2 regions of the Thermoanaerobacterium sp. CMT5567-10 genome follow, and region 2 is predicted to be linked to the other one. Evidence: a T-box and tRNA genes for the amino acid it is inferred to sense, from the RefSeq annotation. Region 2 holds a T-box; the other holds one or more tRNA genes.
The links. A T-box is a leader RNA that pairs with one kind of tRNA and senses whether it is charged. The one in region 2 lies ahead of Q2T46_RS02660 (valine--tRNA ligase), so its partner is inferred to be a tRNA-Val.
Positions count from the first base shown of each region.

Region 1: it encodes a tRNA-Val, which carries the amino acid that the T-box ahead of Q2T46_RS02660 (valine--tRNA ligase) is inferred to sense. The anticodon was not compared.

Region 1 is NZ_CP130558.2:2,503,118-2,511,166, forward strand. Features, by position in the region: gene mnmA (tRNA 2-thiouridine(34) synthase MnmA) at 1-770, shown strand, start outside; gene deoD (purine-nucleoside phosphorylase) at 834-1,535, shown strand; gene manA (mannose-6-phosphate isomerase, class I) at 1,555-2,511, shown strand; tRNA gene Q2T46_RS12715 (tRNA-Val) at 2,570-2,646, shown strand; tRNA gene Q2T46_RS12720 (tRNA-Val) at 2,684-2,760, shown strand; gene Q2T46_RS12725 (SGNH/GDSL hydrolase family protein) at 2,846-3,472, opposite strand; tRNA gene Q2T46_RS12730 (tRNA-Ala) at 3,605-3,676, shown strand; gene Q2T46_RS12735 (DUF3006 domain-containing protein) at 3,818-4,027, shown strand; gene Q2T46_RS12740 (ComEC/Rec2 family competence protein) at 4,039-4,959, shown strand; gene Q2T46_RS12745 (hypothetical protein) at 5,036-5,266, shown strand; gene Q2T46_RS12750 (hypothetical protein) at 5,313-5,543, shown strand; gene Q2T46_RS12755 (hypothetical protein) at 5,540-5,704, shown strand; gene Q2T46_RS12760 (prolipoprotein diacylglyceryl transferase) at 5,785-6,561, shown strand; gene Q2T46_RS12765 (GAF domain-containing protein) at 6,610-7,086, shown strand; gene Q2T46_RS12770 (LemA family protein) at 7,159-7,728, shown strand; gene Q2T46_RS12775 (YgcG family protein) at 7,741-8,049, shown strand, end outside.
Region 2 is NZ_CP130558.2:479,775-487,823, reverse strand. Features, by position in the region: gene Q2T46_RS02690 (CDP-alcohol phosphatidyltransferase family protein) at 1-196, shown strand, start outside; gene larE (ATP-dependent sacrificial sulfur transferase LarE) at 265-1,092, shown strand; gene larB (nickel pincer cofactor biosynthesis protein LarB) at 1,082-1,834, shown strand; gene larC (nickel pincer cofactor biosynthesis protein LarC) at 1,839-2,570, shown strand; gene larC (nickel insertion protein) at 2,606-3,010, shown strand; gene Q2T46_RS02665 (biotin transporter BioY) at 3,041-3,607, opposite strand; T-box leader at 3,749-3,949, shown strand; gene Q2T46_RS02660 (valine--tRNA ligase) at 4,001-6,637, shown strand; gene Q2T46_RS02655 (GNAT family N-acetyltransferase) at 6,666-7,202, shown strand; gene Q2T46_RS02650 (folylpolyglutamate synthase/dihydrofolate synthase family protein) at 7,260-8,049, shown strand, end outside.

The DNA.
Region 1 (8,049 bases), 1.0 Mb from region 2:
CATTGAAAATTGGAGCAGACTATATTGCAACAGGCCACTATGCAAGAATAGAATACAGCAACGGTAAATACAGGATGTTAAAAGGTGTTGATAAAAATAAAGATCAAACGTATTTTTTGTGTGAATTAGGGCAGAAGCAGTTGTCTAAGACGATGTTTCCAATAGGCCACTTAAACAAATTTGAAGTCAGAGAAATAGCTAGAAAGGCTGGTCTTAAAACTGCAGATAAAAAAGACAGCACAGGTATATGCTTTATCGGAGAAAGGAAGTTTAAAGAATTTTTAAATCAATTTCTGCCTGCTAAGCCGGGAGAAATAAGAGATTTATCAGGACGTGTTTTAGGAAAACACGACGGATTGATGTTTTATACATTAGGACAGAGAAGAGGGCTAGGAATAGGTGGCATTGGTACTGGAGAACCTTGGTTTGTAGTTGATAAAGATGTTAAAAACAATATACTTTATGTGGCACAAGGTGAAAAAAATCCAGCTTTATATTCGTATGCATTGTTTGCTAAAGATGTTAATTGGATTGACAACAGCATAGAAGCTGATACATTTAGATGCAAGGCAAAATTCAGGTATAGGCAGCCTGACCAAGATGTAACTGTTTATGCTAAAGACGCTGGGTACTTGGTGGTTTTTGATAAGCCGCAAAGGGCTGTTACACCAGGACAATTTGTCGTATTTTACGATGGTGAATATTGTCTTGGTGGTGGTGTAATAGACAGCATTGTAAAAGACAAAAATATTCTTAATGATTATATATAATTGAAGGTTTAGATTTTTTTTGTTAATATAGTATTGGGTAAAATATGAAAAGGAGATGCGGTTATGAGTATTCACATTGGTGCAAAAGAAGGAGAAGTAGCAAATACGGTACTACTTCCGGGAGATCCTTTAAGAGCTAAATATATTGCCGAGAATTTTTTAAGCGATGTAAAATGCTACAACGAAATTCGCGGAATGTATGGCTACACCGGAAATTATAAGGATAAAAGGGTATCTGTGCAAGGTACAGGAATGGGTATACCATCAATATCAATATATGTTAACGAGCTTATTGAAAGCTACAATGTAAAAAATCTGATAAGAATTGGCACATGTGGTTCAATGCAGCCTGATGTAAATATAAGAGATGTAATATTTGCAATGTCATCATCGACAGATTCCGCTATAAATAGGATTAGATTTAATGGAATGGATTATGCTCCAACTGCCAGCTTTAAACTTCTAAAAAAGGCTTATGATGCTGCTACAAGTATGGGCATAAATGTGAAAGTAGGAAATGTCCTTTCTTCGGATACATTTTACAACGATGATAAAGATAGCTGGAAACTGTGGGCAAAGTTTGGGGTTTTGGCAGTTGAAATGGAGACTGCAGGTCTTTACACTTTAGCTGCTAAATACGGTGTAGATGCGCTTACCATATTGACAGTTAGTGACAGCCTTGTAACTGGACATGCTACATCTGCTGAGGAAAGACAAAAGACATTTAATGATATGATTGAAATTGCACTTAATATTGCTGAATAATTATTTAGAGGGTGATTGAATGCAACCATTAAAGTTTAAGCCAATATTCATGAAAAGAATATGGGGTGGTAATGCTTTAAAGACCAGATACGGATTTAATATTCCTGATGGTGATAAAATTGGTGAGTTGTGGTGTATTTCTGACAATAGAACTGCTGTTAGCAAAGTCGAAGGTGGAAGTTTTGACGGAATCAAATTAAATGAATTGGCAAAAAATTATAAGAATGAGTTATACGGAGAAGGTAAATCGTACGATAGATTTCCTTTGTTGATAAAGATAATAGATGCAAATGATAAGCTGTCGGTGCAAGTACATCCCGATGATGATTATGCGTACAAACATGAAAACGGCGATCTAGGTAAGACAGAAATGTGGTACATAATAGACGCGAAGCCTGGAGCTAAACTTGTTTGCGGTTTAAAAGAAGGTACTACGAAAGAACAGTTTAAGACACTGTTGGATGAAGGTATATTGGAAGATTGCCTAAATGAGGTAGAAGTAAATCCCGGCGATGTTGTTTATATTCCTTCAGGAATGGTACATGCTATAGGCGATGGTATACTCATATGTGAAATACAGCAGAATTCTGATCTTACTTACAGAGTTTATGATTACAATAGAGTTGACGATAATGGCAATAAAAGGGAGCTTCATATAGATAAGGCTTTAGATGTAATTGATTTTAATTTAAAGAGCGATAAGATTGTACCTGAATATAAAAAAATAGAAGGCGGAAGCATAGCTAAAGTGGTAGACTCCAAATATTTCAAAACAGACGTAATAGTTGTAGATTCGTCATTGAATATAGAAACAAATGGGACTTTCAATACACTGGTAGTGATAGATGGTGAATGTAAATTGTCATATGACAATGATACAATGCACTTAAAAAGTGGAGAATCGATGCTAGTTCCTGCATCTATTGATAAATATACGGTTACTGGTAACTGTAGACTTATAAGGTCTTATATTTAAGATGACCGTGATGTTGACATAGATATGAAAATATAATATACTAGACATGTAGATTAGTGGGGTTATAGCCCAGCTGGTTAGAGCGCTACGTTGACATCGTAGAGGTCACAGGTTCGAGCCCTGTTAACCCCACCATTAAATATGTATGTTAACTTAAAATGTTTTTAAAAGTGGGGTTATAGCCCAGCCGGTTAGAGCGCTACGCTCACATCGTAGAGGCCACAGGTTCGAGTCCTGTTAACCCCACCAAATGAAACATGTCCGGCTATCAAAGTCGGATTTTTTATTTAAAAAAGCTGCCTCATTTTTAATAAAGAGGCAGTTTGAAAATTATTTATAAAGCCTTCACCAATTTAAGCCATTCCTTTGCAATGAGTGCATGTCCTGCATTTGTTGGATGTACGCCATCTGAAGCCCAAAAAGTTGGCTCTTTTATAATCGAGTATTGTGCCATGATACCGTCAAGTGGAATAAAATATGCTCCAAATTCTCTTGCAAGTTTTCTAACAACATGTATTTTTGGGTCTAGATCGACTCGCCATCCCTTTCTATCTTCTGGTTCTGGCAGGACGAAAGGTTCCATCATTATGATTTTTGCGTCAAGTTTTTCCTTTGTCGTTTCAAGTATGTACCTGTAGTCTTCTTCGAATTTTTCTGGTGATGTGTAGTCATTGTTGTCGTAGTTTCTCCACGTGTCATTTATTCCTATCAGTATTGACACAAAAGTGGGCTTTAAATCTATGCAGTCGCTATTCCAACGCTCTTTAAGATCTCTAACCCTGTTACCGCTTACGCCTCTATTTATGAATTTTACGTTTAACTCAGGATGCAATGCGTAAAACATTGATGCAATTATGGTTGGGTAACCATATCCTAAGTCGTCAGGGTTTTCCCTATTGCGCCCAGCATCTGTGACGCTATCACCTTGAAAAAGAACCACATCATTGTCTTTTAATAGCATACCACCATCTCCTTAATATGTTGGGAATATATTATATCGTAAATTATGTTATCATTTAATAGACGTTATTGCAATGTGAAAACAAAAAATTTGTAGAAATTATGGTGATTTTATAGTATAATTATTTACGATGGGGATGTAACTCAGCGGGAGAGTACCACATTCGCATTGTGGGAGTCGAGGGTTCAAATCCCTTCATCTCCACTTACAATTATAAACTTACACTGATAATTGCTAACGTAAGTTAGTAATTTTTTTTGCTTAAATTTTATGATTTACATAAAATAAAGCTAAATGACGTGTTATGAATTGGTTGCATGTTATAATAAAAGTGGAGGGATGTTTATGGATGAGAAATGTATTATAGATAGATTTGAAGGTGACTATGTTGTTATAGAGTATGGTCGTATTACGTTTAATATTCCTCGTTTGCTTTTGCCAAAGGATGCGAAAGAAGGGGATGTAGTTAGAATTGATATTCGTATAGATAAAGAAGAGACGAAGATGAGGAGCCAGTACATAAAAAAATTGGCTGATGAATTATTCAGAGAATAAAGAGGTGCATTATGTTTAAAAAAATTCTAATTTTTAGCTTAATAGTTGCTTTGCTTTTTTCTTTAGCTGGTTGTTCTTTGGATACTACGAATTTCAATCAAGTACAAAGTGAAACACAAAATTCTACTGTACAATCTAAAGATGGAATACTTAAAGTTTACTTTATAGATGTAGGTCAAGGCGACAGCATTTTTATTAAGTCACCTGATGGTAAAACGATGTTAATAGATGCAGGTGTTCCAGAAATGGGCAAAAAGGTTGTTGACTATATAAAAAGCTTAGGTGTCAAAAAAATTGATATATTAGTAGGAACGCATCCACATGAGGATCACATTGGTGGTATGGATTATGTAATAAACAATTTTGATATTGGTAAATTTTACATGCCGAAAGTGACGACAAATACAAAAACATTTGAATATGTATTGAATGCGGCAAAAAATAAAGGATTAAAGATAGACGTGGCAAAAGCGGGAGTATCTCTGGATCTCGGGCCTGAAGTTAGTGCCAAGATGATTGCACCCAACAGGACCAAATATGATGATCTCAATGAATACAGTGCTGTAATCAAATTAAATTACGGTGACACATCGTTTTTGTTTACAGGGGATGCTGAAGCTGAATCAGAAAAGGAAATGATTAATCAAGGATACGACTTAAAGTCTGATGTCCTTAAAATTGGTCATCATGGAAGTTATACATCAACTACAGCAGCATTTTTGGACGCTGTTGACCCAGAGTATGCAGTTATTTCATGTGGCAAAGGAAATGACTACGGTCATCCGCATAGTGTGACATTGAAAAAGCTTAAAGCAAGAAATATACCTGTATATAGAACAGATGAATGTGGAACAATTGTTGCTACAAGTGATGGACATAGTGTATCATTTAATGTCAAACCCGGTGATTATGTGCCAGGGCAGAGAAACTGAAAAATTGTATCTTACATAAATTTTTAGTTCTCAAGAAAAGATACAACCAGGAAGTTTTATAAGGAGGTTATATCTTATGAAAAAATTCAAAACATATTTTATATTGATACTGGTTTTTATCATGGTACTTGCAACTGTATCATTGGCAGGTTGCAAAAGCTCTGTAAAAAAGCCGGTTACATCTAAAAGAAGTTTAAATGTTGTTGGTTTCTACGTTGATTCGCCTGGATACGATAATTCATACAATTCGCTTGTAAAATATGCGAAGTACATGAATACTTTGTCACCATTATGGCTAACTGTTTAAGGCGATGGTACAGTGAAAGATTCCACTAATTCACAGGCGCTAAGCTTTGCTGAAAAATGGACTAAAAGTTATACCGCTTGTAAACGTGGCTGACAGCAAAGACTCCGTCTTGACTGATTCGAAAGTTAAGACTGAGACAATGAATGAGCTTATAAGTTTATTGAGAAAGCATGGTTTCGACGGATATAATATAGATTTTGAATTCATACCTCATGGAACAAAAACTATGTTCAGGATAAAGATTATCTTACAGCATTTATGGGCACTTTTAGAATGATGATGAAAAAAGAAGGGAAAATTCTTGATATGTCTGTTATACCGCACTACCAGGTCTCACCTGAGATATCGGGAATATATGATTACCATAAGTTAGCTCCGCTGGTGGACCGTGTGACATTGATGACTTATGAGTGGTATAAAACCACCTTGTTTTTTTAAAATCCAATAAAACGTTGACTTAATATAAAAAGAATAATATAATCAAATCATGGCAAATAAACATGTTTTGGAGGTTAGTTATGTATATACCATCTCTTAGCCCTTATGCTTTTAAAATAGGACCTATTGCTGTGCATTGGTATGGGATATTTATGGCTTTATCGATAGCTGCAGGTGCCTATTATTTGTACGTAAAATCGAAAGAGCTTAATTACGATGAAGATTTTTTGTTGAATCTCCTAATGATTGTAGTTATATCAGGAATCGTCGGTGCAAGATTGATGTTTGTATTGGCAAACGACATAGACTGGTTCTACAAAGACCCTATACAAATTTTAAAGATCTATGAAGGCGGTCTTTCATGGCATGGTGCCATATTAGGTGGATTTCTTGCAGGCCTTTATTATTGCCGCAAGAAAAATGTCAGGATAAATCCTCTGGAAGACTATGCCGTTATTGGACTGGCTATAGGAAATATGCTGGTCAGAATAGGAAATATATTTAATCAGGAAGTATTGGGGAGACAGACGGATTTTGCTTTTGGAAGGTGGCCTGCACAGTTAGTTGGTGTCGCAATGGGGCTTATTCTTTTAATACGTTATTTCTACATTGAGAGAAAGCATATGCCTTATGGGTACCAGTTTTGGTCATTTATATTTTATTATCAACTTATGAGGGGATTAATCGAAGAAACAGTGAGGGAAAATCCCTTGTTTCTACCTGTTTATTTAAACAACCATCTTGGAATTGGCTTTTTCACTTTGACTCAGATAGCTACACCATTTATACTGATATTGGCATATTGGATGATGAGACGTGTCATAAACGATCCAGAAAATAAAAAACTAAGCTATTGACCTGCTTTATGCGGGTTTTTTATATACAGACAAAGAAATTAAGGAAGGATGATTTTAGTGGATAAAAAACTCATTTTCGAAAGATTGCTTCCAATGGTAGAAAAAGCATCGAGAGAGATAGATGATTTAGACTATTTTTGTCATGAGGTAGTGAAAATACTAGATAACAATCTACCGTATTACAACTGGACAGGTTTTTACTTTATGAAAGATGGGCTTCTTCAGCTTGGACCATATATAGGAAGGCCAACGGAACACGTAAAAATAAAAGTTGGCCAGGGGATATGCGGTAGAGCTGTAGCTGAAAATGCTACTATCGTTGTTGATGATGTTACAAAAGAGGAAAATTACCTTGCCTGCAGTATAGAGACAAAGTCTGAAATAGTCGTACCTATTCGTGTAGGCGACGAAATAATAGGCGAAATTGACATTGACAGTGATGAAAAAGGTGCTTTTGACGACGATGACAGAAGATTTTTAGAAGATGTTGCAGACATAGTTAGTAAAAAAATAGCAGGCGAATGATGCATATCGCTTCATTATTTTTATATTTATATATATAATGTTAAATATAAATCATTGAAAGGAGAGCAAAATATGAAAAGATCATCAATTATTTTACTTGCAGTATTAGCTGTTGTGGTAATATTTGTGGTATATTTTTTTGCAAGTTACAATTCTCTTGTCAGTCAGCAAGAGAATGTCAATAGCAAATGGAGCCAGATTGAGAATCAACTGCAAAGGAGAGCAGATTTAATACCAAATCTTGTTGAAACGGTTAAAGGATATGCAGCACATGAACAAGCTGTATTTGACAGTGTAAATAAGGCAAGAGAAAAGCTTCTTGCAGCAAATACGGTGCAGGAAAAAGCCAATGCCAATGATGAGCTTGGAACTGCACTTGGAAGATTGCTTGCCATATCAGAAAATTATCCTACATTAAAGGCGGATCAAAATTTTAGGCAGCTAAGTGATGAGTTAGCAGGTACAGAAAACAGGATTGCTGTTGCAAGAATGGACTATAACAATGCTGTACAGCAGTACAATACAAGTATTAAACAGTTTCCAAATGTGATTATCGCCAGAATGTTTGGCTTTACAGAAAAGCAGTACTTCAAGGCGCAAGCCTCAGCATCAGAAGTTCCAAAAGTGGACTTTTCAAAATAGGGAGGTTAAATAGTGATAAAATATGGAAAAGTCTTTTTGCTGTCAATTTTATTTCTATTGATATTTACTGAGATTTTTGCAGCATCAATACCTCCGAAGCCTTCACAATACGACTATGTCTACGATTATGCAAAGCTTATGAATCAAAGTGATATTGAGACAATTAGAAGTATAGGAAAGGAAATAGAAGATTTAAGCGGTGCTCAAATTATCGTTGTCACTGTTGACGACATCGGAAATTATCAAATTTCTGACTATGCGCTAAATTTATTTAGAAGCTGGGGGATTGGTCAGAAAGACAAAAACAACGGTGTACTGCTT
Region 2 (8,049 bases):
ATACAGGAAAAAAGACATTGCAATACCTGCCAATAAATTTGGGAAAGGGGCAACACTACTTTTTTACATCGCAATAATTTTTTCAATTTTTGATTGGCCTTATGGTCTTACGTTAATGGTAATAGCACTGCTACTTGCGCTTATAGCTTTCTTTATTTATTCAGTTGAGTTTAAATTTTACAATTATAAACAATAGATTGTTTTATAATTTTGCAGTTTTGATTTTTGGAATTTTTATGTTATATTTTTTGAGGAGGTATGGTTATGAGACTAGAAGAAAAATATGAGAATTTAAAAAAGTATATAAAGGAACTTGGAAGTGCTGTCATAGCATTTTCAGGTGGAGTTGATAGCACTTTTCTTGCTAAAGTTTGCAAAGATGTGCTAAATGATAGTTGTTTAGCTGTTACAGCCACATCATCTACATATCCGGAAAGAGAATTTAAAGAAGCTCTGGAGCTAGCAAAGGAGATTGGTATAAGACATAAAATAATAAAATCTGAGGAACTTGAAATAGAGGGATTTTCCAAAAATCCTATAGATAGATGTTATTACTGTAAAAGCGAATTGTTTTCTAAGCTTAAAAAAGTTGCTGATGATGAAGGAATAGAGTATGTTTTAGATGGAACAAATGCTGATGATACGGGAGATTTTAGACCGGGTAGGCGTGCAGCAAAAGAATTAGGTGTCAAAAGCCCTCTTTTAGAATGTGGCTTTACGAAGGACGATATAAGGGAGATGTCAAAGAATTTAGGTCTTCCTACATGGAACAAACCTGCTTATGCCTGTCTTTCATCCCGCTTTCCTTATGGACAAGAGATAACAAGTGAGAAATTGTCGATGGTTGAAAAATCAGAAGAATACCTTTTAAAATTGGGCTTTGTGGGATTTAGAGTGAGGCACCATGGCGATATTGCCAGAATAGAACTTAATCCAGATCAGATTAATATGATGATGGATGAAAACATCAGGAAAAAAGTTGTATCAAAATTGAAAGAAATAGGCTTTAAATATGTTTCACTTGATCTTGAAGGTTATAGAACAGGCAGTATGAATGAAGCAATATCGGAGCTGATAAATAATGTACGATAACGTAATAAGGGACGTTCTTAAAAAATATGAAAATGGCTATATAGGATTAAATGAGGCAGTTGATATATTAAAAAAGCTTCCATACGAAGATTTAGGGTTTGCAAAGATTGACTACAATAGAGAAGTTAGACGAGGTTTCCCTGAAGTCATTTACTGTGAAGGTAAGACGCCTGAACAGGTTAAGGAAATAGCGCTTAGGATGTATGAAAGGGGAAGCAATGTTTTAGGTACTAGGGCGTCTATTGAACACTTTGAAGCATTGAAGGAAGTATGCGATAAGGCAGTTTATTACGATGTGGCGAGGATTATATCGATTAAATCAGAAGAGATAATGCCTACAAAAGGTGTTATCGGTGTTGTGGCAGCAGGTACATCTGACTTGCCTGTTGCTGAAGAAGCTGCTGTAACGGCAGAACTTATGGGGAATTCTGTAAAGCGTATATATGATGTAGGTGTAGCTGGAATACACAGATTGATGAGCAAAGTTGAAGAATTGAGAAAATTTAGAGTCATAATATGTATAGCAGGAATGGAAGGTGCACTACCTACTGTAGTCGGAGGGCTTGTGGCTTGTCCAATTATCGCAGTTCCAACAAGCGTGGGATATGGAGCTAATTTTCATGGACTTTCTGCACTGCTTGCTATGCTTAATTCATGCTCCAGCGGTGTCAGCGTAGTGAACATCGATAATGGGTTTGGTGCAGCTTATTCAGCAAGTTTAATAAACAAGATAGGAGAGTAATGATATGAGATTTCTATACTTTGATTGCTTTGCAGGAATTTCTGGTGATATGACAATTTCATCTCTTCTTAGCCATGGTATCGATATTGATAAATTTAAAGGCGAATTAAGTAAATTGCCACTTGATGGATATGATTTAGAATTTGGAAGCGCAAAGAAAAATGGCATAACTGCAAATACTTTCAAAGTTAATTATGATGACCATCACCATCATCATAGAACTATGAAAGATATAGAGAATATCATAAATCGAAGTTCGCTGAATGATGATGTAAAAGAAATGAGTCTTAAGATATTTCGCAATTTAGCAGATGCTGAAGGCAAAGTGCATGGGATGTCGCCTGAGGAAGTTCACTTTCATGAAGTCGGTGCAGTTGATTCTATAATCGATATAGTTGGGACATCTGTGCTTATAAATATGATTGCACCAGATAAGATAATTTTTTCAAAACTTCCTGTAGGATCAGGCTTTGTAAATAGCCAGCATGGTGTGATACCTGTACCTGCACCGGCAACAGCGGAGCTTTTAAAGGGTATACCGGTGTATGACAATGGAATAAGTGGAGAGCTTGTAACGCCTACAGGTGCAGCTATAGCAAAAACAATAGCTGATGAATTTGGAACGATTCCAGAAGTGAAGATCGATTCAATAGGATACGGTGCTGGATTTAAGGACTTTGAGATTCCAAATGTTTTAAGGACGATGATAGGCACGATAGATGTAAAAAAAAAGTAGAAAATCTTACTGTTCTTGAAACGAACATAGATGACATGAGTCCGGAATATTATCAATATATATTTGATAGACTTCTTAAAAACGGAGCTTTGGATGTTTATATTACTCCAATATTTATGAAAAAGCAAAGACCTGCAAATATGCTTTCTGTGCTTTGTAAAGAAGAGATGGCAGATTTACTGCGAAAGATAATATTCGAAGAAACATCTACATTTGGCATAAGAGAGTATAAAGTAAATAGATATGCACTTCAAAGGGAATTTAAAACTGTAAAGACACCTATTGGTAATGTAAGAGTTAAAATGGGTTATATGGATGGCAAACTCCTAAAATCACATCCTGAATCAGACGATGTAAAAGCTATTGCTGAAAAAACCGGGCTTTCTATATTATCAGTCTTAAAAATTTTAAAAGATTATGAAGATGAAAATATCACGTAAAAATACTGAAAGTACTAGCTTTCAGTATTTTTACTTATCTGTATACATTTTTAAAACAGGTCTTAATTTTAGAGATAGATATGAAGATATTAAAACTTTTATAAAATCACCTAATAAGTATGGTACTGCTCCTAATAGGACTGCTTTTTTAATTTCCAACCCAGCCACAACACTTAGCTGCAAAACGCCTAGCGCATATACAATCAATATACCGCCAATAATATTTGCCAATATTAATTTAAAAAAGTTGATGTTTCCTATTCTCACAAGTAAAGATATGACAAAAGAAGCTATTGGCATAGCAATTAGGTAACCGCCTGTAGGACCTAACAGTACGCTAATACCGCCATGAAATCCTGCAAAAACAGGAATACCAATCGCACCAAGTGCAAGATAGATAATCATGCTGAATAATGACGTGATAGGATCTAATAGGCTTCCAGACAACATTAATGCAAATGTTTGGCCTGTTATAGGCACTGGCGAAAAAGGCAGCGGTATACTTATAAAGCTCATGACAATTGTGATAGAAGCAAACATAGATGCAAGTGTCATCTTTTTTAATGAAAAGATAGAATTGTCATTATGTACTATCAAATTATTCACCTCGCCTTTGCAAATTTATTTATAATTATAAATGATATAATCTATATTTGTCAACTTAAATTTTATAGTTGGTTAACAAATAGTGATATTGACAATTTGCTGGTTAATGTATATATTATATATTAATAACATATTCTTGCCATGATAGTGAGGAGTAAATGTATCAGATAAAAGAGAGGGATTCCCTAAGGCTGAAAGGTTTCCTTATCGTTAGGTACATTGAAGGTAGCACTGGAGCATGTAAGCTGAAATGTAAGTAGGCTTAAACGGGTTTGCCCGATATAGCTTAAGTTATAAAATAAGGTGGTACCGCGGAAAACCTTCGCCCTTTTGGGAAAGGTTTTTTTATTTTACTTAAAAATAAAAACTTGAAAGGAGATAAAAATGGATATTGCAAAGACGTACAATCCAAAAGAATTTGAAGATAGAATATACAATGAATGGATGGAGAAAGGGTACTTTACCCCAAAAATTGATTATAGCAAAAAACCATTTACAATAGTCATACCACCGCCTAACATTACAGGGCAACTGCACATGGGACATGCACTGGACAACACTATGCAGGACATAATCATAAGGTGGAAAAGGATGCAGGGATATGTTGCTCTTTGGATACCGGGGTCGGATCATGCCAGTATTGCAACAGAAGTAAAAGTTCTTGATAAAATAAAAGAAGAGACAGGACTTACTAAAAGAGATATAGGCAGGGAAAAGTTTTTAGAAAGGGCATGGCAATGGAAGGAAAAATATGAAAACCGAATTTTGGATCAGCTAAAAAAACTAGGTTCTTCTTGTGACTGGACGAGAAAAAGATTTACGATGGATGAGGCTTTGTCAAAAGCGGTCAGAGAAGTTTTTGTTGCGCTTTATAAAAAAGGGCTTATATATCGTGGAGACAGGATAATAAACTGGTGTCCTAGCTGTAAAACTGCATTATCAGACGCTGAAGTAGAACATGAAGATGAGTCTGGACATCTTTGGTATATCAGGTATCCTGTAAAAGGTGAAGATGGATATGTTACGATCGCTACTACAAGGCCTGAAACTATGCTGGGAGATGTGGCAGTAGCTGTAAATCCTAATGATGATAGGTATAAAGGATTAAACGGAAAAAAACTTATTCTCCCGATAGTAGGAAGGGAGATTCCTATAATTGAAGATGACTATGTAGATCCTTCATTTGGAACAGGTGCTGTCAAGGTGACGCCGGCGCATGATCCAAATGATTTCGAAATGGGAATAAGACATGGTCTAGAATTCATAAATATAATGAATGAGGATGCTACGATAAATGAAAACGGCGGTGAATATTCAGGTCTAGATAGGTACGAAGCTCGTAAAAAGATTGTTGATGAACTTAAAGACATGGGACTTCTGGAAAAAGTAGAAGACTTAAATCATAGTGTAGGGCACTGCTATAGATGTCACACGACTGTTGAGCCGTTTTTATCAAAGCAATGGTTTGTAAAGATGGAACCGCTGGCGAAGCCTGCACTTGAAGCAGTAAGGACAGGTAAAATTGAATTCATACCTGAAAGATTTGAAAAAATATATTTCAATTGGCTTAACAACATAAAGGATTGGTGCATATCAAGGCAGCTTTGGTGGGGTCATAGGATACCTGCATGGTATTGCGATGATTGTGGTTATGTCACTGTTTCAAAAAATGATCCAACTTGTTGTGAGCAGTGCGGTAGCAAAAACATACATCAAGACGAGGATGTGCTGGATACGTGGTTTAGCTCAGCATTATGGCCTTTTTCAACGATGGGATGGCCTGATGAAACGGAAGACTTAAAATATTTCTTCCCCACTGATGTGCTTGTTACAGGATATGACATAATATTCTTCTGGGTAGCTAGAATGATTTTCATGAGCCTGGAATTCATGAAAGAGGTGCCTTTCAAGCGCGTTTTAATACACGGACTTGTTAGAGATTCTCAGGGCAGGAAAATGAGTAAATCGCTGGGAAATGGCATTGATCCATTAGAAATTATAGATAAGTATGGTGCTGATACACTCAGGTTTACTCTTATTACAGGCAATGCACCGGGAAATGATATGAGATTTAGCGATGACAAGCTGGAAGCCAGCAGAAACTTTGCTAATAAGCTGTGGAATGCATCTAGATACGTAATGCTAAATCTAACAAGTGATGATACAACGCTTTATCTAGAAAATCTAAATCTTGCAGATAAATGGATTTTAACGAGATTAAACAATGTTGTGAAAGAAGTGACGGAAAACCTTGAAAAATATGAATTAGGAATAGCTGCAGGAAAATTGTATGATTTTCTCTGGAGCGAGTTCTGCGATTGGTATATAGAGCTTAGCAAGCCTGTGCTTTATGGTGATGATTTAGAGGCTAAGAAAAAAACAAAATCTGTATTGAGGTATGTACTAGACAATACGTTAAGGCTTTTACATCCATTCATGCCTTTTATAACAGAGGAAATATTTAAGAACATACCACATGATGGTGAAACGATTATGCTGAGCAAATGGCCAGAATACAGAGAAGATTTGAATTTTGAAAAAGAGGCAAAGGATACAATACTTATAATGGATGCTATAAAAACCATAAGGAATCTAAGAGCAGAAGCATCAGTATCACCATCAAAAAAGGCAAGAGTGATAATAAACTCAGATAGGGAAGATGTTATAAAAATTTTTAGAGATGGAGAGAATTATATTACTAAACTTGCCGGAGCTAGTGAAGTCATATATGAAAGAGACAAAGATAAACTTCCACAAAAGGCTATGTCTGGGTCAGTTGAAGGCACATTGATTGTCATGCCGTTAGAGGATTTAATAGATATAAAAGTTGAAATAGAAAGATTAAGAAGCGAGAGAGAGCGTGTAATTAGCGAGTTAAAACGCGCAGAAGGCATGCTTAAGAATGAAAAGTTTATAAGTAAGGCACCAAAGCATGTAGTGGATGCAGAAAAGGAAAAGTACGAAAAGTATACTGAGATACTTAAAAATTTAGATGATAGGATTGACTACTTAATGAAATGATTTTGATGCCTCAATAGGAGGTTATAGGATGTTTACACTATTCAAGAAGGTAGAAAAAAATCCAACTTTAACGATAAGAGAAGCAAATGTGAGAGATGCCAAAGGAATAGTGAAGCTGCTTGATAGCGTCGGGAAAGAAAAAATATACATGGTTTCAGAAAATTTAGGGTGGTCAGAAGAAGAGGAAAAACAATTGATAAAGCGACTTGACCGAGGGAAAGACCTGATTCTGGTAGCTGATTATGGAGGAAATATTGTAGGCTGCCTTACTCTTTTTAGGTATTATGGCGGCAGATCGCCTAAAGTTCAACATGTAGGTGAAATCGGCATAAGCATAGATGCTAAATACAGGAATGTCGGCATTGGGTCGAAACTTTTTGAATATACGATTGATTGGGCTAGAAAAAGAAACTATAAAAAATTATGTTTGAGTGTTTTTAGTTCCAATACAAAAGCTATCCATTTGTATAAAAAATATGGATTTGAAGAAGAAGGGCGTAGAAGGAAACAATTTAAAATCGGCAATGAATATGTAGATGAAATACTAATGGGATTATTTTTATAAAACATCCCCAGACAATAAATGTCTTGTCTGGGGTTTTGAATTTCGGAGGATGAGAATATGAATTATCAAGATGCAATAGATTATATTCATAACACACACAAGTTTGGAATGAAACTAGGCCTTGAAAATATAAAACGCTTGCTTATACATATGGGAAATCCACAGAGCAATTTAAAATTTATTCATGTAGCTGGGACAAATGGAAAAGGTTCAACATGTGCTTTTATAAATAGTATTTTACTTGAAGCAGGTTTTAAAGTAGGTCTTTATACATCTCCATATTTAGAAGAATTTGAAGAGAGGATGAGGATAAATAATCAAAATATTCCAAAAGACAAGTTGATATATTACGTTGAATACATAAAACCTATTATAGAAAAGATTGTTGATGAAGGATATAACCATCCTACAGAATTTGAGATAATCACGGCAATTGCATTTAAATATTTTTGCGATGAAAATGTTGATTTTGTTGTGCTAGAAGTAGGGCTAGGAGGGCGTTTTGACGCTACAAATGTCATAGAAAGATCGCTAGTATCTGTAATAACAACAATTGATTATGACCACATGGATAAGCTTGGAGATACTTTAGAAAAGATAGCATTTGAAAAAGCTGGCATCATAAAAGAAAATGGGACAGTCGTTAGTTTTTATCAAAAAGATGAGGCACTTAAGGTAATAGAGGAAGTTTCTAGGCTTAAGAATGCATCCCTATCTGTTATGGATACAAATGATGTTAAAATTAAAGAATCTGACAGCAATCATCAGGTATTTGACTACAAAAATTACAAAAATCTTAAGATAAGCATAATTGGAAAGCATCAGGTTTACAATGCTTCACTGGCTG